2 regions of the Herbiconiux sp. L3-i23 genome follow, and region 1 is predicted to be linked to the other one. Evidence: predicted binding sites of a transcription regulator. Region 1 holds the regulator's gene; the other holds the start of a gene.
The links. Region 1 encodes HspR, which represses chaperone genes until heat shock. Its sites were predicted from a motif close to AAGTTGAGTCNNNNNGACTCAACTT; they were not measured.
Positions count from the first base shown of each region.

Region 2: NGH83_RS12900 (Hsp20/alpha crystallin family protein) is a predicted target of HspR. The motif match lies at 7,613-7,637, and genes of this name have one in related genera.

Region 1 covers NZ_AP025737.1:3,064,104-3,076,039, forward strand. The annotation lists gene NGH83_RS14655 (helix-turn-helix transcriptional regulator) at 1-83, opposite strand, end outside; gene NGH83_RS14660 (fibronectin type III domain-containing protein) at 191-3,472, opposite strand; gene NGH83_RS14665 (hypothetical protein) at 3,469-4,494, opposite strand; gene NGH83_RS14670 (heat shock protein transcriptional repressor HspR) at 5,154-5,573, opposite strand; gene NGH83_RS14675 (DnaJ C-terminal domain-containing protein) at 5,585-6,598, opposite strand; gene NGH83_RS14680 (nucleotide exchange factor GrpE) at 6,660-7,334, opposite strand; gene dnaK (molecular chaperone DnaK) at 7,348-9,204, opposite strand; gene NGH83_RS14690 (fibronectin type III domain-containing protein) at 9,469-11,936, opposite strand, start outside.
Region 2 covers NZ_AP025737.1:2,699,883-2,711,818, reverse strand. The annotation lists gene NGH83_RS12935 (ABC transporter ATP-binding protein) at 1-984, shown strand, start outside; gene NGH83_RS12930 (ABC transporter ATP-binding protein) at 981-2,783, shown strand; gene NGH83_RS12925 (MGMT family protein) at 2,835-3,161, opposite strand; gene NGH83_RS12920 (GNAT family N-acetyltransferase) at 3,165-3,617, opposite strand; gene NGH83_RS12915 (methylated-DNA--[protein]-cysteine S-methyltransferase) at 3,687-4,238, opposite strand; gene NGH83_RS12910 (AlkA N-terminal domain-containing protein) at 4,235-5,704, opposite strand; gene NGH83_RS12905 (NADP-dependent isocitrate dehydrogenase) at 5,872-7,086, shown strand; gene NGH83_RS12900 (Hsp20/alpha crystallin family protein) at 7,159-7,584, opposite strand; gene NGH83_RS12895 (GNAT family N-acetyltransferase) at 7,715-9,034, opposite strand; gene purU (formyltetrahydrofolate deformylase) at 9,215-10,102, opposite strand; gene NGH83_RS12885 (MFS transporter) at 10,142-11,392, shown strand; gene NGH83_RS12880 (hypothetical protein) at 11,400-11,867, shown strand; gene NGH83_RS12875 (MoxR family ATPase) at 11,864-11,936, shown strand, end outside.

The DNA of each region.
Region 1 (11,936 bases):
CTGCGGGAGAAGTGCCCGGGCGACATCAGCGCGGTCCGCGCAAGGGCGGGGACATCGAGCGGCTCCGCGTACTCGCGGTCCATCCGGTCGCGCGCCCGCCGCAGCCGTACGAGGTCGTCGAGATCCACGCGACCACCATCCCACAGGCGGATCCGCACCGGAACAGGGGCGTCTCAGACCATCCGGTAGGTCAGACCATCCGATACGACTGGGGGCCGTTCGCCGCGGGGCGGGACGAGGCGGTCGCCTCTGCGGCGGCGAGCCGCTTGCGGGCCTTCAGATACCAGCGGATCGCGGCCCCGAGCATCCCGAGCAGGCCGAGGAGACCCGCGCCACCGGCGAGGACCTCGGTCGGGGCGGTCGCCGCGGCGGGAGCGGGCTGCGCGGCGGCGGCATCGGGGGCCGCAGCGGCGGCGATCGTGCCGCTGTCGGTGACCGACGAGGTCCCCCCGGACACCGTCACCGTGTTCGTGCGCGCCCCGGATCGCGTCTCGGCGGAGGCGGCAGCGGTGGCCGCAGCGGAGCCCATCGACGCGGTCGTGCCGCGGGTGACGAGTACCGAGGTCCCCGTGGAGGTGACGGTGGTGACGAGCTCGATGAGAGGTTCCTCGGGGGCGGCGCTCGGCGGCGCGGGCTCGGCCGTCGGTGCGGCCGCGACCGGGGGCCGCAGGGGTGCGATGCTCCCCGCGGTCGTCACCCAGGCGCTCGTGCCGGTTCCGTTCGCCGCTCGGACCCGGACGGTGTAGCCCTGATCGCTGGTCAGACCGCCGAGGCGGAAGACGTTCCCGGCGAGCTCTTCGGCGCCGACCGAGCGCCACACGCCCGCACCGGGTCCGCTCGTGGCGGCGACCTGCCAGCCGACGGCGACGACCGGCCGATCGACGCTCGAGGTCGCAGCGAGTCGCACGGTGAGGGCGGCGATCCCCGGTTCGGCGGCGACGATGATCGGGGCGACCGGGGACGACACCGGAGTCGTGGGCTCGGAATTCGTCGAGACGGTGCTGCCCGTCGGGTTGGTCGCCACCACCCGCACGGAGTAGGCGGCACCGTTGGTGAGGCCCGAGAAGACGTAGCGGCCGCCGACGATGGTCGGGGTGGCGTCGGACCAGGAGCCGATGCTCGTCACCCAGCCGTAGGGCGGTGCGGCGATCGCCGCCCCGGATCGCAGCTTGCCCTGGGTTGCGGGACCGTTCGGGCTGCCCTCACCCGCGGCGGTCGCGGGCGCGAAGTGGACGGCGGCGATCTGCCAGACGGCGCCTGCGAGCGGCGCGGCGGCCGTGTCGGGCAGGACGGCCTCGATGCTGAGGCGCCCGTCGCCGGGGATGACCCGACCGATCGCGGGCGTCGTCGGTGCGGCGATCGGTCGGAAGGCGGCCGGCGAGGTCCATGCGGAGACGCCGTAGGCGTTGGTGGAAGCGACCCGCAGCAGGTAGTCAGTACCGTTCTGCAGGCCCGCGAGCACGAACCCGCCCGCGCTGACGGCGACGACCTGCGCCGTGGACCAGTCGTCGGGGTCGGCGGCCCTCGCGACCTGCCAGATCGCGTCCGCCTCGTCGGCGGGTCGACCGTCGGTGGACGGGAAGTCCACGGTGAGGTCGGCACCGGAGGACTTCGGCGTGACGACCGGTGCGGTCGGCGGCGTCGGCGCTCCGACCGCGAGGAAGGCGGAGGATTGCGTCCACGCGCTCGCACCGACGTCGTTGCTCGCCCGGACGCGCACACGGTAGGTCGTTCCCGACTCGAGGCCGTCGAAGAGGATCGAGCCGCCGTCGGAGGTGGGCACGACGTCGGTCCACGCGTCGCCGGATCCGTCGGTCACGGCGGCGAGCTGCCATGAGGTGCTCGCGACCGGCGCGGCGGCAGACGACGGGACCGTCACGTCGATCCGCGCGGAAGAGTCTGCTCGCGTGATCGCGCCGAGTGCGGGCGCGGCGGGTGCGGCGACGGGAGTGACGAGGACCCACGCGCTGGCCGGCGCCTCGCCGATCTCGTTCGCCGCCGTCACGCGGATCCGCTGCGCGACGCCGTTCTCGAGGCCGGTGACCGTCCAGGTGTCGGCGGCGCCGGTCGCCGGGACGACGCGCCAGGACCCTCCGGAGTCGGTCGACACCTCCCACACCGCGTCGGCGCCGAGGCTCGGCCGCGCTGGCATGGAGCGGAAGTCGACGACCGCGGTGACGCCGCCGTCGACGCGCGTCGTCGTGCCGATCACGGCGCGCGAGGGGCGGTCGATGGTGCGCACGGCACCGCTCTCGGACCAGGCGCTGAGGCCGACCTGGTTCGTGGATGCGGCGCGCAGTCGGTACTCGACACCGGTGGTCAATCCGCTGACGGTGTAGCGACCGGCGCCGGACGTCGCGGGGAAGACGGGCGTCCAGCTCGTTCCGGACGGGCCGACCGTGCCGAGCTGCCAGAAAGTGCTGGTCACGGGTGCCGCGACGGTGCCGCCGAAGTCGGCGACGATGCTGATCGAATCCGGGGTGCGGGCGACGCTGCCGAGGACCGGAGCGGCGGGCGCGGCGATCGGGGTGATCGCCGTCTCGACCGTCGCGCTCTCGCCGATGCGGTTGACGGCGCGAGCGCGGAGCGCGTAAGGGGTCCCGTTGACCAGTCCGGAGAAGGTCCACGAGGAACCCGTTCGGATGGGGGCGACGCGCACCCAGTCGGTGGTGCCGGCAGGAGCGAGGTCGAATAGCGCCGATGCCGGGTCGCTCGGCGCCGCATCGGTGCTGACGAACGTCGGAGACCAGATGGCGCCCCCGTTCAGCGGGACAGGGGTGGCGTTCGCGGGAGCGGCGGGAAGACCGATCGGGCGACCGGATACGGCCTCGGAGGTCTCGTGCTCCACTCCCGCGACGATCGTGGTGACCGTGAAAACGTAGTCCTGACCGTCGACGAGTCCGCCGACATCGGCCTGAGCGGTCGTGCCGCCGCCGATGTTCACGGGCGTCCAGGTGGCCGATCCGAGGGCCCGCCACTTCACCCGGTAGCCGGTTCCCGGCGCGATGACGGCGGGAGGCGTCCAGGTGAGACGCACCACACCCGCAGCGAGAGGCGCCGCGGCCACACCGGTCGGCGCCCGGTAGCCCAGGTAGCGGGTCTCGGTGACCAGGTCGAACCGGGTCGACTCGACGCCCCACTGACGCTCTTCCACCCAGACCCGGTAGTTGCCGAGCGGGAGGCCGGTCATGCTGAGGGTCGCTCCGGTCCAGCCGACGGAGTTGTCGAGGGTGACGCTGCGCTGGTCGGTGGCGTTGGTCGCGAGGTTCAGATACCTCAGTCGGTACTCCCACTTGCCACCGACCTGGGCACCGAGCGCGATCTCCGCACTGAAGCCGGTCTGGCCGATGGTTGTGATCGTGGCGGTCGAGGCGGCCGCGTTGGCAGCGGGTGCGGGCGCGACGACGATCATCGCCAGCACACCGATGACGGCGAGACCGGCGACGAGCAGAGAGCGTGCCCGCCGGATCACCCGGCGCCCCGCACCTTGGCGACGAGGTCGAGGATGCCGCCGAGGACTCCCTTTCCGCCGCCGCTTCCCGTTCCCGGGTATTCGAGGTCGAGCAGGCGGGTGAGCTTGAGGCGTCGGATGCGGATGCTGACGCTCGCCGCGGCTCCGGCGACCGCGCCGGTCGCGGCGGTGGCCGCGACGGCGCCTCCGACGAGGTACGGCACGGCGGCGTCGCCCTGCAAGGCGAGGATCTCGGCGAGCCCGCCCTCGTCGGTCGGCGCCGGGGCGACCGGTGCGACGACGGCCTCGTCGGCCGCCGCCTCGATGGTGATGGTGTACTCGCCGGTCGCGGTGCCGCCCGCGAGGTCGGTGCCGGTGAAGACGAGGGTGTGCTGCCCTGGGGCGAGGTCCGCGGGGAGCGGGAACTGCGCGTCGACGGCGCCGCTGTCATCGGTCGTCCCCTCGACGAGCTTCGTCTCGGCGATCGACAGCCGCACGTTGAAGGGCGTCGACGGGGCGAGCGAGGCGCCGGTGACGCGGACGCCGGCGCCCACGATCGTTCCATCGGGCCCCGGAACGAGCGAGAACGAGAGTTGAGCTGCCGCTGCCGCGGTGGCCGCGGGCGTCGGCGCTGCGGCCGTCGGGGCCGGGGCGATGGGGGCAGGAGCGGACGGTTGCGATGCACCGGAGTCTCCCGTGACGGAGATCCAGACGGGTACCGCCGAGGACCGGGCTCCCCCGGCGATGGCGACGACCGAGGCGCTCCACGAGCCGGGCCGCTGACCGATGAAGGTCATCGAGGCCTGCGAGGCGGGCGCGGTGCGAGTGGAGACGGCACCGGCCGCGTCCGTTGCGGTGACTTCGACGGTGTCGACGTCGGCGGTGGTGTACCAGTCGAGGTAGACGGCGCCGTTCTCTCCGTGGGTGGAGGCGGAGACGATCGGTTCGTCGACCATGACCGCGGCGGCCGCGGCGGTCGGCGCGAACAGCGCGACGAAGCTCAGCGCCAGCACGGCGATGAACGCGTTGAACGGTCGCTTCACGACTCCCCTTCCCGCGGACAATCCTGACGGGCGCCGCGAGAATGCGCCTCCCCCCTTACGGGACGGTGTTCGCTGAGCGAACACCGGGCTCGCTGAGGGGCGGGCCCGCCCGTTGAGCGGAGCGATACGAAGGGACCCGCTCCCCCTGCTCGCTGAGGAGGCCCGCCAGGGCCGTCGCGAAGCGAGGAACCGCCCATCCAGCCGAACTTCGAGCCCACCGACCAACCCGCGTCGCATCGCGACGGCCGTGAACGGCCTCCTCAGCGACCAAGTGTCAGCCGCCCGTTGAGCGGAGCGATACGAAGGGACCCGGTCGCCCTGCTCGCTGAGGAGGCCCGCCAGGGCCGTCGCGAAGCGAAGAACCACCCCATCCGGCCGAACTTCGGGCCCACCGATCAACTCGCGTCGCATCGCGACGGCCGTGAACGGCCTCCTCAGCGACCAGGTGAACGAAGCGCGTCGACCTCGGCGCTGCGCTCTCGATACGCTCGTTCCTCGCTACTCGAGCCGTCTCGATACGGCGCTGGCGCGCCTACTCGACGACCGGTGGCGCACCCATCCGCCCGTTGAGCGGAGCGATACGAAGGGACCCGCTCCCCCTGCTCGCTGAGGAGGCCCGCCAGGGCCGTCGCGAAGCGAGGACCGGACTTCGAGCCCGGTCAGCGCTCGAGGGGGCGCCAGACCACGACGGCGTTCTGCTTGCGCACGCGCGCCCCCGCCCTGAGCGAGATGACGTCGCCCTCGGTGCCGGCGGCGAACACGCGGCTGCCGGGTCGACGCAGCAGCTCGTCGGCGAGCGCCGACTCGAGCTCGCGCACCCGTCCGCGCAGGCTGCTGACCTCGTTCTCGAGTTCGAGGATGCGCCGTATGCCTTCCAGGCTGATGCCCTCGGCGCCGAGACGGGCGACTTCGCGCAGCTGCACGATGTCGCGCATCGAGTAGCGGCGGGACTTGCCGGCGGTGCGGGTCGGGGAGACGAGGCCGATGCGGTCGTACTGGCGGAGCGTCTGCGGGTGCATGCCCGCGAGCTCGGCCGCGGCGGCGATGGCGAACAGCGGCGCCTCGATCATGTCGTCCATCCCCTCCCCCGTCACGCCGTTCTGGCCTTGCTGAGCAGGTCGTCGCGCGGGTTCTCGCTCGGGCCGGCGGCCTCGAACGCTTCGAGCGCCTCGCGTTGGGCGTCGGTGAGTCGGTTCGGCACCGCGACCTCGATGCGGGCGAGGAGGTCGCCGGTGCCCTTGCTGGTGGTGACGCCGCGGTCCTTGACCCGCAGCACCTTGCCGCTCGAGGTGCCGGGCGCGACGCGCAGCTTGACGGGGTCGCCGCCGAGCGTCGGCACCTCGATGGTGGCGCCGAGCGCCGCCTCCGCGTAGGTCACCGGCACGGTGATGCGCAGGTTGAGGCCGTCGCGTTCGAAGACCGGGTGCTTGCGCACGGTGACGGTGAGGACCAAGTCACCGGCCTCGCCGCCGTCGGGGCTCGGTTCGCCCTTGCCGCGCAGCTTGATCTTCTGGCCGTCGCTGACCCCCGCCGGGATCTTGACGTTGATCGGCTTGCCGTCGGCGCCCTGCAGGCGCACGGTGTCGCCCTTCGTCGCCGTCAGGAAGTCGATGATGGTGGTCGCCGAGACATCGCGACCCGGAGTCGGGCCGCCGAACCCGCGATAGCCACCGCTGGTCTGGCCGAAGCCGCCCTGGCCGAAGCGCCCGTTGCCGGGTGCTCCCCCGCCGAACATCGAGAAGATGTCGCCGAAGTCGGCCTGCGAGTATCCCGCGCCCGGTCGTCCGCCCCCGCCGCCCCCGAACATGCCGCCGAAGACGTCCTCGAACCCGCCCTGGCCTCCGCCGCCCGCGGTGAAGCGAGCGCCGGAGCCCATGGCGCGGATCTGGTCGTACTCGGCGCGCTGCGTCGAGTCGGAGAGCACCGAGTAGGCCTCGGAGATCTCCTTGAACTTCGCCTCAGCCGCGTCGTTGCCGGGATTCGAGTCGGGATGGAACTGCCGCGCGAGCTTGCGGTAGGCCTTCTTCACCGCCTGCTCGTCGGCGTCCTTGGACACGCCGAGCACCTTGTAGAAGTCCTTGTCGAACCAGTCTTGGCTTGCCAATGGCGTCCTGTGTGCTTTCTGACGTGGGCGTCGAGCCCGTGCGAGTTACGGGGACCCGATGCTATTCGGAAGGGGTGTCGACGACGACCTTCGCCGCCCGGAGGGTGACATCGCCGATGCGGTAGCCGCGTTCGACGACGTCGGCGACCGTCGGTGCGGTCACCTCGGGGTTGGGCTTCTGGAAGATCGCCTCGTGCTGGGTGGGGTCGAACGCTTCGCCCGGCTCGCCGAATCCGACGAGACCGATGCGCTCGGTGGATCCGCGCAGCTTCGACGCGATCGTGGTGAGCGGTCCGCCCTCGGCGAGGTCGCCGTGCTTCTCGGCACGGTCGAGGTCGTCGAGCACCGGGAGCAGTAGCTTCACGACGTCGCCGACCGCACGGTCGCGCTCGATCTGCCGGTTCGCCTCGGTGCGGCGGCGGTAGTTGGCGTACTCCGCCGACACGCGCTTCAAGTCGGCGAGGTGTACGCTCTCGGCCGACTCTGCCTCTTCGGCGCTCGCGGTGCCGGAGGACACGTCCTCGAGGAAGGACAGGTCCTCCTGCGAGAATCCGCCGTCCTCGTCGGCGCCGCCCGCATCGGGCGCGGCTCCGCCGGTGGGGGTCTCGATGTCGGGTCCCTCCATCGAGACGAAACCGGGCTCGGCCGGAGCCGACGAGGCGGTGTTTTCCGCGTCGTCGGCTCCGTCCTGCTGCGGGCTGCGGTCCTTCGGGTCTTCTTCTTCCTTGGGGGCCATCTGCAGCGGTTCCTTACTTCTTGTCGTCTTCGTCGTCGACGACCTCGGCGTCGACGATGTCCTCGTCGTTGCCGCTCGACTCGCCCGCCGGCGCACCGTCGGCCGGAGCCTGCTGGTCTGCCTGCGGCTGCGAGTAGATCGCCTGACCGATCTTCGTCTGGCTCTCTGCGAGCTTGTCGGCAGCGGTCTTCACCGCATCGTCGTCGTCGCCTGCGAGCGCCGTCTTCAGAGCGTCGACGTCGGCCTGCACCTCGGTCTTGACGTCCTCGGGCAGCTTGTCGTCGTTCTCCTTGATGAGCTTCTCGATCGAGTAGACCATCTGCTCGGCGCTGTTGCGGACCTCGGCGGCCTCGCGGCGGCGCTTGTCCTCGGCCGCGTGCTCCTCCGCCTCGCGGACCATGCGCTCGATGTCCTCCTTGGGCAGCGACGAGCCGCCCGAGATGGTGATGGTCTGCTCCTTGCCGGTGCCCTTGTCCTTCGCGGAGACCTGCACGATGCCGTTGGCGTCGATGTCGAAGGTCACCTCGACCTGCGGCACGCCGCGGGGGGCCGGAGCGATGCCGGTGAGCTCGAAGGTGCCGAGCGGCTTGTTGTCGCGGGTGAACTCGCGCTCGCCCTGGAAGACCTGGATGGCGACCGACGGCTGGTTGTCGTCGGCGGTCGTGAAGGTCTCGCTGCGCTTGGTGGGGATGGCGGTGTTGCGCTCGATGAGCTTCGTCATGATGCCGCCCTTGGTCTCGATGCCGAGCGACAGCGGGGTGACGTCGATGAGGAGGACGTCCTTGCGCTCGCCCTTCAGCACACCGGCCTGCAGGGCGGCGCCGACGGCGACGACCTCGTCAGGGTTGACGCCCTTGTTGGGCTCCTTGCCGGTCTCCTGCTTCACGAGCTCGCTGACGGCGGGCATACGGGTCGAGCCACCGACGAGCACCACGTGGGCGATGTCGCCCACCTTGATGCCGGCCTCCTTGATGACGTCCTCGAACGGCTTCTTGGTGCGGTCGAGGAGGTCCTTGGTGAGGTCCTCGAACTTGGCACGGGTGAGGGTCTCGTCGAGGTTGGCGGGGCCGTTCTCGGTGAGCGAGAGGTAGGGCAGCTGAATGCTCGTCGAGGTCGAGCTCGACAGCTCCTTCTTCGCCTGCTCCGCGGCCTCCTTGAGGCGCTGCAGCGCGATCTTGTCCTTCGAGACGTCGACACCGGTCGAGTCCTTGAACCGCTGGATCAGCCACTCGACGACGCGCTGGTCCCAGTCGTCGCCGCCGAGGCGGTTGTCACCGGCCGTGGCACGGACCTGGATGGTCGAGAAGTCGTCGTCCTTGCCCACTTCGAGCAGCGAGACGTCGAAGGTTCCGCCACCGAGGTCGAAGACGAGGATGAGCTCGTCCTCCTTGCCGCGGTCGAGGCCGTAGGCGAGGGCGGCCGCGGTGGGCTCGTTGATGATGCGCAGGACGTTGAGTCCCGCGACCTCGCCGGCCTCCTTGGTGGCCTGACGCTCGGCGTCGTTGAAGTAGGCGGGGACGGTGATGACCGCGTCGGTCACCGTGTCGCCGAGGTACTGCTCGGCGTCGCGCTTGAGCTTGCCGAGGATGCGAGCCGAGATCTCCTGCGGGGTGTACTTCTTGCCGTCGATCTCGGTGGTCCAGTCGGTGCCCATGTGGCGCTTGACGCTCGAGATGGTGCGGTCGACGTTGGTGACCGCCTGACGCTTGGCGGTCTCGCCGACAAGGACGTCGCCGTCCTTCGTGAAGGCGACGACGGAGGGGGTGGTGCGGAAGCCCTCGGCGTTCGCGATGACGACGGGCTCGCCGCCTTCGAGGACCGAGACCACCGAGTTGGTGGTTCCGAGGTCGATGCCTACTGCACGTGCCATGTTGTGTGTTTCTCCTTCTGTGGCCTTCGAGGCCGTCGGTCTTTCGGTCGGAGCGACCCGGGGGTCGCGGAAGTCGGATCGGGCACGAGCCTGACGGGCAGACTTGAGCCTTGATGACTCAACGCTAGTACGCGACCGTTTCCGGGTCAAGACGAGGAGCGAAAAACTTGAGTCGGGCGGACTCAAGTCGAGTCGAGTCGGGCATACGGCGGAGGCCCCGCACCACGCCGACGCGGTACGGGGCCTCTCGAGGATGCGCTCCGATCAGATCTGCTGCTTGCGGCGGGTGCGCGCGGCACCGATCCACCACGCGGCTGCGCCGAACAGGGCCATCAGGATCAGGAGTCCGATTCCCCCGGTCACCAGCATGTCGGTCGCGCTCGTCGCCGAGGACGCGGGCGATGCCGCGGCGTCGTCCGCCGACTCGTCGCTCGACCCCGCCGACTCGTCGTCCGCCGTGTCGGTGCCGATGACGGTTCCCTTCACCGGGGCGGCCAGTGTCGAGGCTGCCGCGGCGGGGGCCGCCTCGACGAGAGCGCGGGTGCCACGTCCACCGTTCGAGCCTGAGCCGCTGCCCGACCCGCTGCCGGAGTTCGAGCCGTTGCCGGTGCCGTTGCCGTTGCCGTTACCGTTGCCGCCGCCGTTTCCGGTGGCCGGGTTCGGGCCGGTGGGAGTGCTGTCGCTGACGTCGGGCGTGCCGTCGTTGTCGTCGTCGGGATCCGTGATGTTCGGGATCCCATCGCCGTCGACGTCCGGGTCCGACGCGTTCGGGATTCCGTCGCCGTCGATGTCGGTGTCGAGCTCGTTGGGGATGCCGTCGCCGTCGATGTCACCGGGGGTGCCGATGCCGTTCGGGGTCTCGTCGGAGCCGTTCGGGATGCCGTCGCCATCGGCGTCGGAATCGGAGCCGTTCGGCACACCGTCACCATCCACATCGGGGTCGAAGACGTTGTTCACGCCATCGCCGTCCACGTCCGGGTCCTGCCCGTTCGGGATGCCGTCACCGTCCACATCGGGATCGGATCCGTTCGGGATGCCGTCGCCGTCCACGTCCGGGTCGAGTCCGTTCGGGATGCCGTCGCCGTCCACGTCCGGGTCCTGCCCGTTCGGGATGCCGTCGCCGTCCACGTCGGGGTCGGATCCGTTCGGGATGCCGTCGCCGTCGATGTCGTCTGAGGTGCCCACACCGGTGTCGCCGGGCTGCGAGCCCGGGCCGGCAGGCGTCGGGTCGGACCCGTTCGGAACGCCGTCCCCGTCGATGTCGTCGTCGTTCGCGTTGTTGCGTCCGTCGCCGTCGATGTCGGAGTCCTGGTCGTTCGGGATGCCGTCGCCGTCGATGTCGCCGGGCGTGCCGATGCCGTTCGGGGTCTCGTCGGAGCCGTTCGGGATGCCGTCGCCGTCGGCGTCGGGGTCCGAGGCGTTCGGAACGCCGTCACCATCCACGTCGGGATCGAAGACGTTGTTGATGCCGTCGCCGTCCACATCCGGGTCGGAGCCGTTGGGGATGCCGTCGCCGTCCACATCCGGGTCGGAGCCGTTGGGGATGCCGTCGCCGTCCACATCCGGGTCCGAGCCGTTCGGAAGGCCGTCGCCGTCCACATCCGGGTCCTGCCCGTTGGGAATGCCGTCACCGTCCACATCCGGGTCCGAGCCGTTCGGAAGACCGTCGCCGTCCACATCCGGGTCCTGCCCGTTCGGGATGCCGTCACCGTCCACGTCGGGGTCGACGCCGTTGGGGATTCCGTCGCCGTCGATGTCGTCGTCGATCGCGTCGGGGATGCCGTCGCCGTCGATGTCACCGGGGCGACCGGGGCCCGTGCCGGTGGGCTGCGAGCCGGGGCCGGCAGGCGTCGGGTCCGAGGCGTTCGGGATTCCGTCGCCGTCGATGTCGTCGTCGAAGACGTTGTTCACGCCGTCGCCGTCCATGTCGGCGTCGTCCTCGTTGCGGATGCCGTCACCGTCGATGTCCTCGGGGGTACCGATGCCATGCGGGGTGCTGTCGGACCCGTTCGGGATCCCGTCGCCGTCGGCGTCCGCGTCGTCCTCGTTGCGGATTCCGTCGCCGTCGATGTCGTCGTCGAAGACGTTGTTCACGCCGTCGCCGTCGATGTCGGGGTCGAGCTCGTTCGGGATGCCGTCACCGTCGATGTCGGAAACCGTGCCGGTGCCCGTGCCGCCCGGCTGCGAGCCGGGGCCCGCAGGCGTCGGGTCCGAGGCGTTCGGGATTCCGTCGCCGTCGATGTCGTCGTCGAACACGTTGTTCACGCCGTCGCCGTCCATGTCGGCGTCATCCTCGTTGCGGATGCCGTCGCCGTCGATGTCCTCGGGGGTGCCGAGACCGTTCGGGGTGCTGTCGGAGGCGTTGGGGATGGCGTCGCCGTCCGCGTCGGAGTCGGATCCGTTCGGGATGCCGTCGCCGTCGATGTCGTCGTCGAACACATTGTTCACGCCGTCGCCGTCGATGTCGGGGTCGTCCTCGTTGCGGATCCCGTCGCCGTCGAGGTCGTCGGAGGTGCCGAGACCGGCGTCCCCGGGCTGTGAGCCAGGGCCGGCAGGAGTCTCGTCGGAGGCGTTCGGGATTCCGTCGCCGTCGATGTCGTCGTCGTTCGCGTTGTTGCGACCGTCGCCGTCCATATCGACGTCGTCCTCGTTCGGGATGCCGTCACCGTCGATGTCGCCGGGCGTGCCGATGCCGTTCGGGGTGCTGTCCGATCCGTTCGGGATGCCGTCGC
Region 2 (11,936 bases), 360 kb from region 1:
TCGATCGGCTTCCTGCTCGGCTTCACCCTCGACACCCGCAACGCCACCGATCGGTACTTCGAGGTGCTCGACGAGCCGGTCTCCATCGCCGACCCCGAGCACCCGGAGACCATCGCCGTGCCGCGCGGCCGGCTCGAGTTCGTCGGCACCGTGTTCCGCTACCCGGACGCGCCGCCCACGGCGGCGCCGCTGCTCGACGGCATCGATCTCGTGATCGAGCCGGGGGAGACTATGGCGCTCGTCGGCATCACCGGGTCGGGCAAGTCGACGATGACCTCGCTCGTGCCGCGCCTCTACGACGTGACCGACGGCGCGATCCTCCTCGACGGCGTCGACATCCGCTCGCTCCGCCTCGACGAGCTGCGCCGCCACGTCGCCATGGCGTTCGAGGACGCCACCCTGTTCTCCGACACGGTGCGCGCGAACGTGCTCCTCGGCGCGTCGGAGGCGACCGATGCGGCGCTCGCCGAAGCGCTGGAGGTCGCCCAAGCCGACTTCGTCGCGGCGCTCCCCGACGGGGTCGACACCGTCATCGGCGAAGAGGGACTCAGCCTGTCGGGCGGTCAACGTCAACGTCTCGCCCTCGCTCGAGCCGTCGCGGCCAGGCCGCGGGTGCTGGTGCTCGACGACCCGCTGTCGGCCCTCGACGTCGAGACCGAGGCGCGGGTCGAAGCGGGCCTCCGGCGCGTGCTCAGCGACGTGACGGCGCTGATCGTCGCGCACCGTCCGTCGACGGTGATGCTCGCCGACCGCGTCGCGCTGCTCGACCATGGGCGCGTGATCGCGGTCGGAACGCACTCCGAGCTGCTCGCGACCAGCGAGCGGTACCGCTACGTGATCTCCAGCCTCGACTCCGACGAGCGCCCCGACGCGTCGATGGGAGACATCGACTCCGCCCCCCAGAACCCGGTGGGCGAGGATCCCGACGAGTCCGACGTCGGCGAACCCGACGTCGACGACCTCACCGAGGAGGTGGCCCGATGAGCACCAGCGTGCACGAGGAGGACCGCGACGACCTCGACCGCGCCGAATCGCAGGCGCTGCGCCGGCGCTCGGTCCGGCTGCTCGGCTCGCTCCTCACGCCGTTGCGCCGGCAGATCGCGCTGACCCTCGCCGTCGTCATCGTCAGCACCGCGCTGCAGGTCGCCGGTCCCGCCCTCGTCGCCATCGGCATCGACAGCGGGGTGCCGGCGCTCGCCGAAGGCGACGCGACCCCGCTCGTGCTCGCCGGCGGCGGGTTCGTGCTGGCGAGCATCGCCGGCGGCCTGCTGATCGGCTGGTACCGGGTGCTGCAGGCGCGGATCGGGCAGGAGATCCTGTTCGAACTGCGCCGTCGCGTGTTCCGGCAGACGCAGCGGCTCAGCCTCGAGTTCCACGAGTCGTACACGTCGGGTCGCATCATCTCGCGTCAGACGAGCGACCTCGATTCGATCCGCGAGCTCCTCGACGAGGGGCTCAGCAATCTCGTCTCGGGTGTCTTCTACACGCTGTTCACCGCCATCGCCCTCATCTGGCTCGATCCGCTGAGCGGTCTCGTGCTCGCGGGCGCGCTGATCCCGCTGTGGTTCCTCACGAGGTGGTTCCAGAAGCGGTCTCAGCGGCTGTTCCGCCGCACCCGCGTCACCTCGGCGAGGCTCATCGTGCAGTTCGTCGAGACGATGACGGGAATCCGCGCGGTGAAGGCTTTCCGCAAGGAGCGGAGAGGGGCGGAACGGTTCGGTGAACTCGTCGAGGACAACCGCGAGGCGAACGCGAGCGTGTTCCGGCTGTTCGGCACCTTCGACCCGGGTCTGGTGCTGATCGGCAACATCACCGTCGCCGTCGTGCTGCTGGTCGGCGGGTTCCGGGTCGCTGACGGGTTCCTCGCGATCGGCGTCCTGCTCGCCGTCGTGCTCTACGTGCGCCGGTTCTTCGACCCGCTCGAGGAACTCGCGATGTTCTACAACGGCTACCAGTCGGCCTCGGCCGCGCTGGAGAAGATCTCGGGGGTGCTCGACGAGGCTCCCACCGTTCCCGATCCGGCTCGACCCGTCGCGCTCGTCGCGCCGCGCGGACACGTCCGCTTCGACGACGTGCAGTTCGGCTACGGCGTGGGACCCGTGATCCTGCCGCGCTTCGACCTCGACGTCCCCGCCGGTCAGACCATCGCGCTCGTAGGATCGACCGGTGCGGGCAAGTCGACGCTCGCGAAGCTGCTGTCGCGGTTCTACGACCCGTCGGAAGGCGAGATCGACCTCGACGGCGTCGATCTGCGCGCCCTCGCGCCCGCCGATCTGCGTCGGGCGATCGTCATGGTCACGCAAGAGGCGTACCTCTTCTCGGGCAGCGTCGCCGACAACATCGCACTCGGCAAGCCCGACGCGACCCGTGAGGAGATCGTGCGCGCGGCGACCGCGGTCGGCGCCCACGCGTTCATCGAGGCGCTGCCCGACGGGTACGACACCGACGTCAACAAGCGCGGCGGCCGGGTGTCGGCGGGGCAGCGTCAGCTGCTGTCGTTCGCGCGGGCGTTCATCGCCGACCCGGCGGTGCTGATCCTCGACGAGGCGACCGCGTCGCTCGACATCCCGAGCGAACGTGCGGTGCAGGAGGCGCTGCAGACCCTGCTGTCCGACCGCACCGCGGTCATCATCGCCCACCGACTGTCGACCGTCGCCATCGCCGACCGCGTGCTCGTCATGGAGCACGGGCGGATCATCGAGGACGGCAGCCCCGACGCGCTGATCGCCGGCACCGGCAAGTTCGCCTCGCTGCACGCCGCCTGGCGGGACTCGCTGGTCTGAGCGATCTTTCTGGGGCTCCGTCTTCGGACGGGGCCCCAGGATCGCCGGACGTCAGTCGTCGGGCGACCAGGCCGCCCGCCCGAGGTCGACGCGGTACCCGGCGGGAGTGTCGGCGGGAACGACGGGAGTGCCCTCCTCCTCGTAGTGGGCCCTGGCGCTGTCCTCGTGACCGGTCGGCGGGTGGCCGCCCGCGCGGAGCACCCGCCACCAGGCGACCCCGGAACCGTGGTAGCGCATGACCATCCCGACCGCCCGCGCACCGGGACGACCGAACGCCCACGCGACATCGCCGTAGGTCATCACCCGACCGGGCGGGATCTGCGCGACGAGGTCCAGCACCTGCTCGGTGTACTCGCCCGAGCGTTCGAAGACCGCCACGCGTCAGATCTCGAGGGCGCCGATGACCTCGCCGTACTGGGTCTCGCCGATCGGGACGAAGCCGACGTGCAGGAAGAACTCCTCGGGCCCCGCCTCGCCCGACTCCCAGATGACCGTGAGGCGGTGGAAACCGCGGGTGCGCGCCTCGGCGGCGAGCGCCTTCACCCCGAAGGTTCCGACGCCGCGCCCCTGGGCGTCGGCGGCGACGTTGATGCGCCAGATGCAGCTGCGGAACTCGGGCTGGTCGGCGTCGGGGTCGAAGTTGCCCATGATGAAGCCGACGACCTCGTCGCCGTCGAGCACGACGCGCGGCCAAGCGGTCGTGGGATTGACGTACGCCTCCGCGATCGAATGCGACACAGGGGCGACGAACTGCTCCTGACCGGGCTTCAGAGTCAGGGTGTTCGCGGCCACGATGTTGCCGGCGTTCAGTTCTTCCAAGCGCAGGTCAGCCATGCGCACAGGCTACTGCCCCGCCGCGACGGCGGCATCATCCGCCCGATCGATCTCAGCCGATCCCGGCCTTCACGCCGTTCGGCGCTCCTCGCGGACGAGCAGTGAGCGTTTGACATCGACTCCCCACGCGAAACCGCCCATGCTGCCATCGGTGCGCAGCACTCGGTGGCAGGGGACGAAGAGCGCGGGCGCGTTCGTCGCGCAGGCGCTCGCCGCAGCGCGCACCGCGCGGGGGGAGCCCGTCAGCTCGGCGAAAGCGGTGTAGGTGAGCGGAGCCCCGGGAGCGATTCGGCGAAGGGCCTGCCACGCCGCCGTGCGGAAGACTCCGCCGAGCTGCTCGACCGGGACGGTGTCGATGGCGGCGAGATCGCCGTCGTAGTAGGCGAGCGCCGCGGCGGCCGCGCGAGTCGTGCCCGTCGCGACGTCGTCGGGCCGCAGCGCGACGGGGATCCGGGCGAGCAGTGCGTCGACATCGGACGTCCACCCCGACGCGAGCACACCGCGCTCGCCCTCGATGATGCCGAACGGGCCGTCGGGGGTGTCGATGATCTCCACGACCGCGCTCTTCGCGACTGCGTTCTCTACGACTTCGCTCGTCGTCTGCGTCGTCTGCGTCGTCATGATGGGTCCTTCCTCGTCGGTGGGGGAGTGGGGGCGGCGCTCGCCGCCCAGAGATGCAGCGAGAGGTACGAGCGCCAGGGGGACAGGGGCGCCGAGCGGGCGACCAGTTCGGGGACCGTGTCCGCGAAGCCCAGGCGACGGGCGCCGGCGCGCAGGGCGACGTCGCCGGTGAGCAGCACGTCCGGGTTGCCGAGTACGCGCATCGCGAGGTAGCCGGCGGTCCAGTCGCCGATGCCGCGCACGGCGGTGAATCGAGAGTGGAGCGCGGCGCGGTCGTCGCCGAAACCGATCGAGAGGCTGCCCTCGGCGAGCGCTGCCGCGACCGTCATGACGGTATCGATCTTCGCCCGAGGGCCGACCATCGCCTCACGTCCGCGGAGGGCGATCTGCGCCGGAGCGGGGAAGAGGGTGGTGAGGCCGTCCGGGGCGTCGGCGATCGGGGTGCCCGCCGTCGCGGCGAGCCGGCCGAGCTGGGTGCGGGCCGCGGCGACCGTGATCTGCTGGCCGATGATCGCGCGGAACACCATCTCGTCGGGATCGACCGTGCCGGGCAGGCGGATGCCGGGACTCGCGTCGACGAGAGGGGCGATGAGCGGATCGGTTCGGAGGGCGGCGTCGATGCCGACCGGGTCGGCGTCGAGATCGAACAGGCGCCGGACCCGGGTGACCAGTGAGGGGAGGTCGCGCAGCTCGGCGAGACTCGCGACGAGTCGCACGCCGCCCGGTGCCGGGGTGACCGTGAACCAGGCGGGGCCGCCGGCGAGGGCGAGGGTGCGGCTGTACGACGACGAGGTCGCCACCTCCACGCCCGTCACCGCGCGGGCGGCGAGCCACAGGAAGGTGCCCGTCGGGTCGAACGGCGCGCGTACGGGCAAGGTCAGGTCGATCGTGCCGGGCGCAGGCATCGAGGCGGTGCGGCGGGCGCGGATCTCGCGCGGGGTGAGCGCGAACACCTCGGCGATCGTGTCGTTGAAGGCGCGCACGCTGGCGAAGCCCGACGCGTACGCGACCTCGCCCACGGGGAGATCGGTCGAGGTGAGCAGTGTCCGCGCGGTCTGGGCGCGGTGCGCGCGGCTGAGGGCGAGGGGACCTGCGCCGAGTTCGTCGGTGAGCACGCGGGTGAGATGCCGGCTGGAGTAACCGAGGCGGCTCGCGAGACCGGGCACGCCTTCGCGCTCGACGACGCCGTCGCCGATGAGACGCATGGCGCGGGCGGAAAGGTCGTCGCGCAGGTTCCACTGAGGGGTGCCGGGCGTCGCTTCGGGCAGGCAGCGCTTGCACGCACGGAATCCCGCTTCGTGCGCAGCGGCGCTGGTGCTGAAGAAGGTGACGTTCGCCGGTTTCGGGGTGCGGGCCGGGCAGGAGGGGCGGCAGTAGATCCCGGTCGAGTGCACCGCGGTGAAGAACTGGCCGTCGAAGCGACTGTCCCGGGACTGGATGGCCCGGTAGCGCTCGTCGAACTGCATGCCGTCCATCCTCGTCGCCCTCGGGCCGTCGACCTAGCGGAAATCGGACACGACGGCGCCGCATCCGTCGAGGCGGAAGTATCTCGATGTCGAGATATCCGGCCCGGCGGGTAAACTCGTCGGCGGTGCCCCGGACGGGCGCGCACAAGCGAAGGAGCATGACGCACGTGGCGAAGATCAAGGTCGAGGGAACGGTCGTCGAACTCGACGGCGACGAGATGACCCGCATCATCTGGCAGCGCATCAAGGACACGCTGATCCACCCGTATCTCGACGTGGACCTCGAGTACTACGACCTCGGTATGGAGAACCGCGACGCGACCGACGACCAGGTCACCGTCGATGCGGCGCACGCCATCCAGAAGCACGGCGTCGGCGTGAAGTGCGCGACCATCACCCCCGACGAGGCGCGCGTCGAGGAGTTCGGCCTGAAGAAGATGTGGCGCAGCCCGAACGGCACCATCCGCAACATCCTCGGCGGCGTCATCTTCCGCGAGCCGATCATCATCTCGAACATCCCGCGCCTCGTGCCCGGCTGGAACAAGCCGATCATCGTCGGCCGCCACGCGTTCGGCGACCAGTACAAGGCGACCGACTTCCGCTTCGACGGCCCCGGCACTCTGAGCGTCAGCTTCCAGCCCGCCGACGGCTCCGAAGCGCAGTCGTTCGAGGTCTTCGAAGCTCCGTCGAGCGGTGTCGCCATGGCGATGTACAACCTCGACGACTCCATCCGCGACTTCGCCCGCGCGAGCCTCAACTACGGTCTCGCCCGCAACTACCCGGTGTACCTCTCGACGAAGAACACCATCCTCAAGGCCTACGACGGCCGCTTCAAGGATCTCTTCCAGGAGGTCTTCGACGCCGAATTCGCCGACAGGTTCGCCGAGGCCGGCCTCACCTACGAGCACCGCCTCATCGACGACATGGTCGCCGCGGCGCTCAAGTGGGAGGGCGGCTACGTGTGGGCCGCGAAGAACTACGACGGTGATGTGCAGTCCGACACCGTCGCGCAGGGCTTCGGCTCGCTCGGCCTCATGACCAGCGTGCTCACCACTCCCGACGGCAAGATCGTCGAGGCCGAGGCGGCGCACGGCACCGTGACCCGCCACTACCGCCAGTACCAGGCCGGCAAGCCCACCTCGACGAACCCGATCGCCTCGATCTACGCCTGGACGCGCGGTCTCGCGCACCGCGGCAAGCTCGACGGCAACCAGGAGCTCATCGACTTCACCCACGAGCTCGAGGACGTCGTCATCAAGACCGTCGAAAGCGGCAAGATGACGAAGGACCTGGCGCTGCTCGTCGGACCCGAGCAGCCGTTCCAGACGACCGACGAGTTCCTCGACGCGCTCGCCGAGAACCTGAAGGCGCGCCTCGGCTGAGTCTCTCGCTCGACACGAAGAAGGGCCCCTTCCGATTTCCGGGAGGGGCCCTTCTTCTCGTGCGGCCTGAGGTCAGGCGGCGGGGTGGGTCTCGAGGACCTGAGCGGAGGTCGCGACCTCGATCTTGCGCGGCTTCGCCTTCTCGCTCACCGGGATGGTGACCGAGAGCACGCCGTTCTCGTAGGAGGCGGCGATGCGCTCGGTGTCGACGCCCTGGCCGAGGTTCAGCTGGCGCAGGAACGAGCCGGACTGGCGCTCGCGGGCGATCCACTTGACGCCCTCACCGCTGGTGAGGGTGCGCTCGGCGCGGATGGTCAGCAGCTGACCGTCGACGTCGATGTCGACCGAGCCGGGGTCGATGCCCGGCATGTCGGCGGAGAGCACGTAGGTGTCGCCGTCGCGGTACAGATCCATCGGCATCACGCGAGGGCTCCGGTTGTCGAGCAGCGAACCGGCGACGCGGTCGAGCTCGCGGAACGGGTCGAAGTTCATAGCCATCGGAATGTTCCTTTCTGTCGAAGTAGTCGAGTTGAGTCGGGGTGACTCAACTTCTAGAAACAGAAATTAGCACTCTCGTATGCCGAGTGCCAGCCCCTCTCGATCGCCGTCCGCGAACGCAGGATCTGCGTCAGAACCAGAAGGGCAACCACGGCTCGGTCGCGGTGTGGAAGAGCGCATCGGCTCGGCGGATCGACTCCGCGTCGCCGGTGATCCGGCCCGCGCGAGCGAGAGTGTCGACGGACACCGCGCCGAGGAAGATCGCCGAGAGCGTGGCGATGTCGAGCGAGATCGTGGCGGCATCGGCGCCACTGGCAGGTTCGACCGTCGCCCTGCCGTCGGAGCCGACGCCAAGGATCCAGGTGCCCTCGGCATGACCGAGGGGATCGGAGACCTGCAGGGTCACCGCGCCCGGGGAGTCGTACCGACGCGAGGTCAGCGTCGCGGGGACATCGAGGATCCGCAGCCACAGGTTGTCGCGCGGCGACACCAGCGCCGCCCGCCAGTCGGCGATCTGCCAGCGCACGGGTTCGTCGAGGCGGCGAAGCGGCGCGATCACCTCGCTGACCAGAGGCGTTGTGAGAGCGAGCCGCCAGAGGGCCGTCTCGGCGTCGTCGGTCTCGGTGATCAGCGAGTCGACGGTGAGCTTATGGTCGGTGAACTCGGCGTCGTCGGCGGCCGAGACCCGGTAGAGCATCAGGCCGCGCACCTCGCCGGTCTCATCGAGGTACCGGGCGGCGCGGAGGCGGCGCGACTCGTGCTCGGGGCTCTCGCCGGTGAGGCCCGCCTTTTGATCGAAGCGACGCGCCCACGCGTCGATGTGTCCCGGGTTCTGAAGTCGGACCCGCTCGTACAGGTCGTCGATCTGATCGCGCCACTCGTGTCGGCTGATGAGTTCGACGATCCCGTCCGGGATCGGCCCGGTCCACTTCGCGCGGGCGGTGCGAATCCGCCAGTCGGCCGTCATCGCGGCCGGCGCGAAACCGTAACGGCCGTAGAGGGTCGACTCCGACACGGTGAGCGCCGCGAGCGGCAGGCCGGCCGCCGCCGCGGTGCGCAGCTCGCTTTCGAGGAGTGCGCGGGCAACGCCCCGGCCGGAATGGGTGGGACTCACGGTCACGGCGCTGATCGCCCACGCCTCGACGAGCCGCCCCGGAGAGACGGTGAGTTCGGCCGGCCACGAGCTGACGGTCGCGATCGCGGCGTCGGGGGTCGACGAAGTCGGGTCGACGACCTCGGTGGTGCGGCGGTAGGCGAGTGCGGCGCGGGTATCCGCGAGCACCGCGTCCTCGGGGTCGACGTCGTGGAAGCCTCGAGCGTCCGAACGCAACCACGTCCCGAACCAGTCGGCGTCCGACGTGTCGACCAGACGGTAGGTCAGTCCCGCCTGTCGCAGCCGCGATTCGGAGGTCTTGTCGAGGGGCAATGCGCGCGGATCGAAGGAGCTCATCGCTCCACGCTATCGACGAGGGGCGACCGGACGCTGGGGTGACCCCGCGAGAACGCACGTTCCGGGCTTGTGCGCCCGCCGAAACGTGCGTTAATCCCCGCAATATCCGATGGTGCGAGTGCGTTGCGGCGCACGCGGCCCGCCGAAACGTGCGCGCTCGCCCGGAACGCCCTACCGGGGTCAGCGGAAGATGATGGTGCGGGCGCCGTCGAGGAGGACGCGGTCCTCGGCGAACCAGGTGACGGCCTGGCGCAGAGTGCGGCTCTCCTCGTCCTGACCGATCGAGACGAGCTCCTCGGGGGTACGGGAATGGTCGACCCGCACCACGTTCTGCTCGATGATCGGGCCCTCGTCGAGATCGCTCGTGACGAAGTGCGCGGTCGCACCGATCAGCTTCACCCCGCGGGCGTGCGCCTGGCGGTACGGATTCGCCCCCTTGAAGCCGGGCAGGAACGAGTGGTGGATGTTGATGACCCGGCCGCGCAGCTTCTCGCACAGCTCGGGGGAGAGGATCTGCATGTAGCGGGCCAGCACCACGAGTTCGATGTCGTGCTCGTCGACCGCGTCGAGCACCCGCTGCTCGAACGCCGCCTTGCTGTCGGCGTCGACGACGGGCAGCGACTCGAACGGCACACCGTTGAATTCGGCGAGCGAGCGCAGAGTGCCGTGGTTGCTCAGGACCAGCGGGATGTCGATCGGCATCTGACCGGAGCGCTGACGGAACAGCAAGTCGTTGAGGCAGTGCGCCGCCGTCGAGACGAGAACCAGGGTGCGCTTCGGGCGGCCGGCACGGTCGAGCTGCCATGCCATGCCGAATCGGGCGATCACCGGCTCGAGCGCGGCGGCGACCTCGTCCCGGGTCGCGTCCGTCTCGAGCTGCAGGCGCATGAAGAAGCGGCCCGTGTCGTGGCTCGAGAACTGCTGCGACTCGAGGATGTTGCCCCGCGCCTCCACGATCGCGCCGCTCACCGCGTGCACGATGCCGGGCTGGTCGCGGCAGACGAGGGTGAGCACCCAGTTGCCCGCACCCGTGTGCGCGGTCTCGGGGGCGAGGAGGCTCGTGGTCACGAGGGTCAAGCGTAGTGGCCGACTAAAATGAGGTTCGACATGCAGACCTCCGCGCCGACCCGTTTCCCCACCGTCGGCCTCGCGGTCCTCGCCGGTGCCATCTTCGTCTCGGTGACCGGAGAATTCCTGCCCACCGGTCTCCTCCCCGACATGGCGCGCGACCTCGGCGTGTCCGAGGCGCAGATCGGGCTGCTCGTCTCCGTGTTCGCCGCGACCGTCGTCGTCGCGACCGCGCCGCTCGCGGCCCTCACCCGCAACTACTCGCGCAAACGGCTCGTCGTCGTGGTGCTCGGGTTGAACGCTCTCGCCACGATCGGTGCCGCGATCGCGCCGAGCTACGAGCTGCTCATCGGTGCGCGCATCGTCGGCGGGCTCGCCCACGGTCTGTTCTGGGCCATCGTGGGCTCCTACTCCGCGCACCTCGTGCCGAAACACCTCCTGCCCCGCGCGGTCGCCATCACGGCGGCGGGAGGATCGGCCGCGTTCGTGCTCGGTGTCCCGCTCGGCACGGCGCTCGGTCACGCGCTCGGCTGGCGTCTCGCCTTCACCGCGATCGCCGCCGCGATGCTGGTGCTCGCGGCGCTGCTGCTGTTCTTCCTGCCTCCCGTCGACCACCGCGTCTCGCTCGCGACGGGCGAGATCCCGCTTCCCACGAGACGCGACCCGACGCTGGTGGTCGTGCTCGGCACCTGCGTGCTGATCGTGCTCGCGGTCGGCGGCCAGAACATCTTCTACACCTACGTGGCGCCGTTCATCATCGGCCCGGTCGGCTTCGACCCGACCTGGGTCAGCCCTCTCCTGTTCCTCTACGGCGGCGCCGGCGCCATCGGTCTCGTGGTGTCGGGGATGGTGGCCGGCAAGTACCCGGTGCAGGCGATCGTCACCGCCGTCGGCGTCTCGGCGCTCGCCCTGGTGCTGCTCGCGCTCACCGCCGACGTGCCGTGGATCGTGGTCGTCCTGCTCGTCCTCTGGGGCCTGGTGCAGGGCTCGCTCGCGCCCCTCTTCCAGACGCGGATGATGCAGATCGCGTCACCGCGGATCCGGGACCTCGCCTCTGCATGGATGACCACCTCGTTCAACATCGGCATCGGCGGCGGCGCGCTCGTCGGCGCCGGCCTGCTCGAGTCCGCCGGCCTGCTCGCACTGCCGTACGCGGCCGCCGGTGTGATGCTGCTCGGCATCGTCGCGGTCATCGTCCTTCATCGCCTCACACGTCCGACGCTGACCCGTTCAGCCAAGCGACAAGGCCGGTCGACTAGGGTGAACGCCACCCACCCGACGTCGCTGTGAGGAAGCCATGGGAACTCTCGAGTCCGGCCGTTCCTTCGATCCCCGTTACAGCAGCTCCTTCCAACGAGGAGGCGAGCCCGTAACGCCTGCCAGAGCCGAATCCCGGCCGCCTTCCGATCCGTGGGCGCTCGCCGGTCTCGACGAGATCGCCGCCGAGCTCGACTCCGACGGCTCGGCGCAGGACCAGCCGCCGCAGGTCTCGGAGAGCACGGATCCGGCAGAAGTCAATCCGGAGGCGATCCGCTTCGTGCGCAACTGGGGGATCGGCCTCGCAGTGGGGTCGCTCGCCGCCCTCGCGATCGTCGGATTCATTCAGCAGAGCATCAACTTTGCGACTGCCTTCAATGGCGGGATCGATTGGCTTTGGAGCCTGCAGCAATTCGTCTACGGCGCGGGGCCGTGGTCCTTCGTGTTCGGGCTCGGCTGCATCGTGTTCGCGGGCTACAAGGCACGCAACCGGAAGGCACGCGCGTGACCGACACCGAGGTGAACCGGCCGAGCACCGCCTCCGACGCTCTCGCCGCGGTCGAGACGGTGATCGACG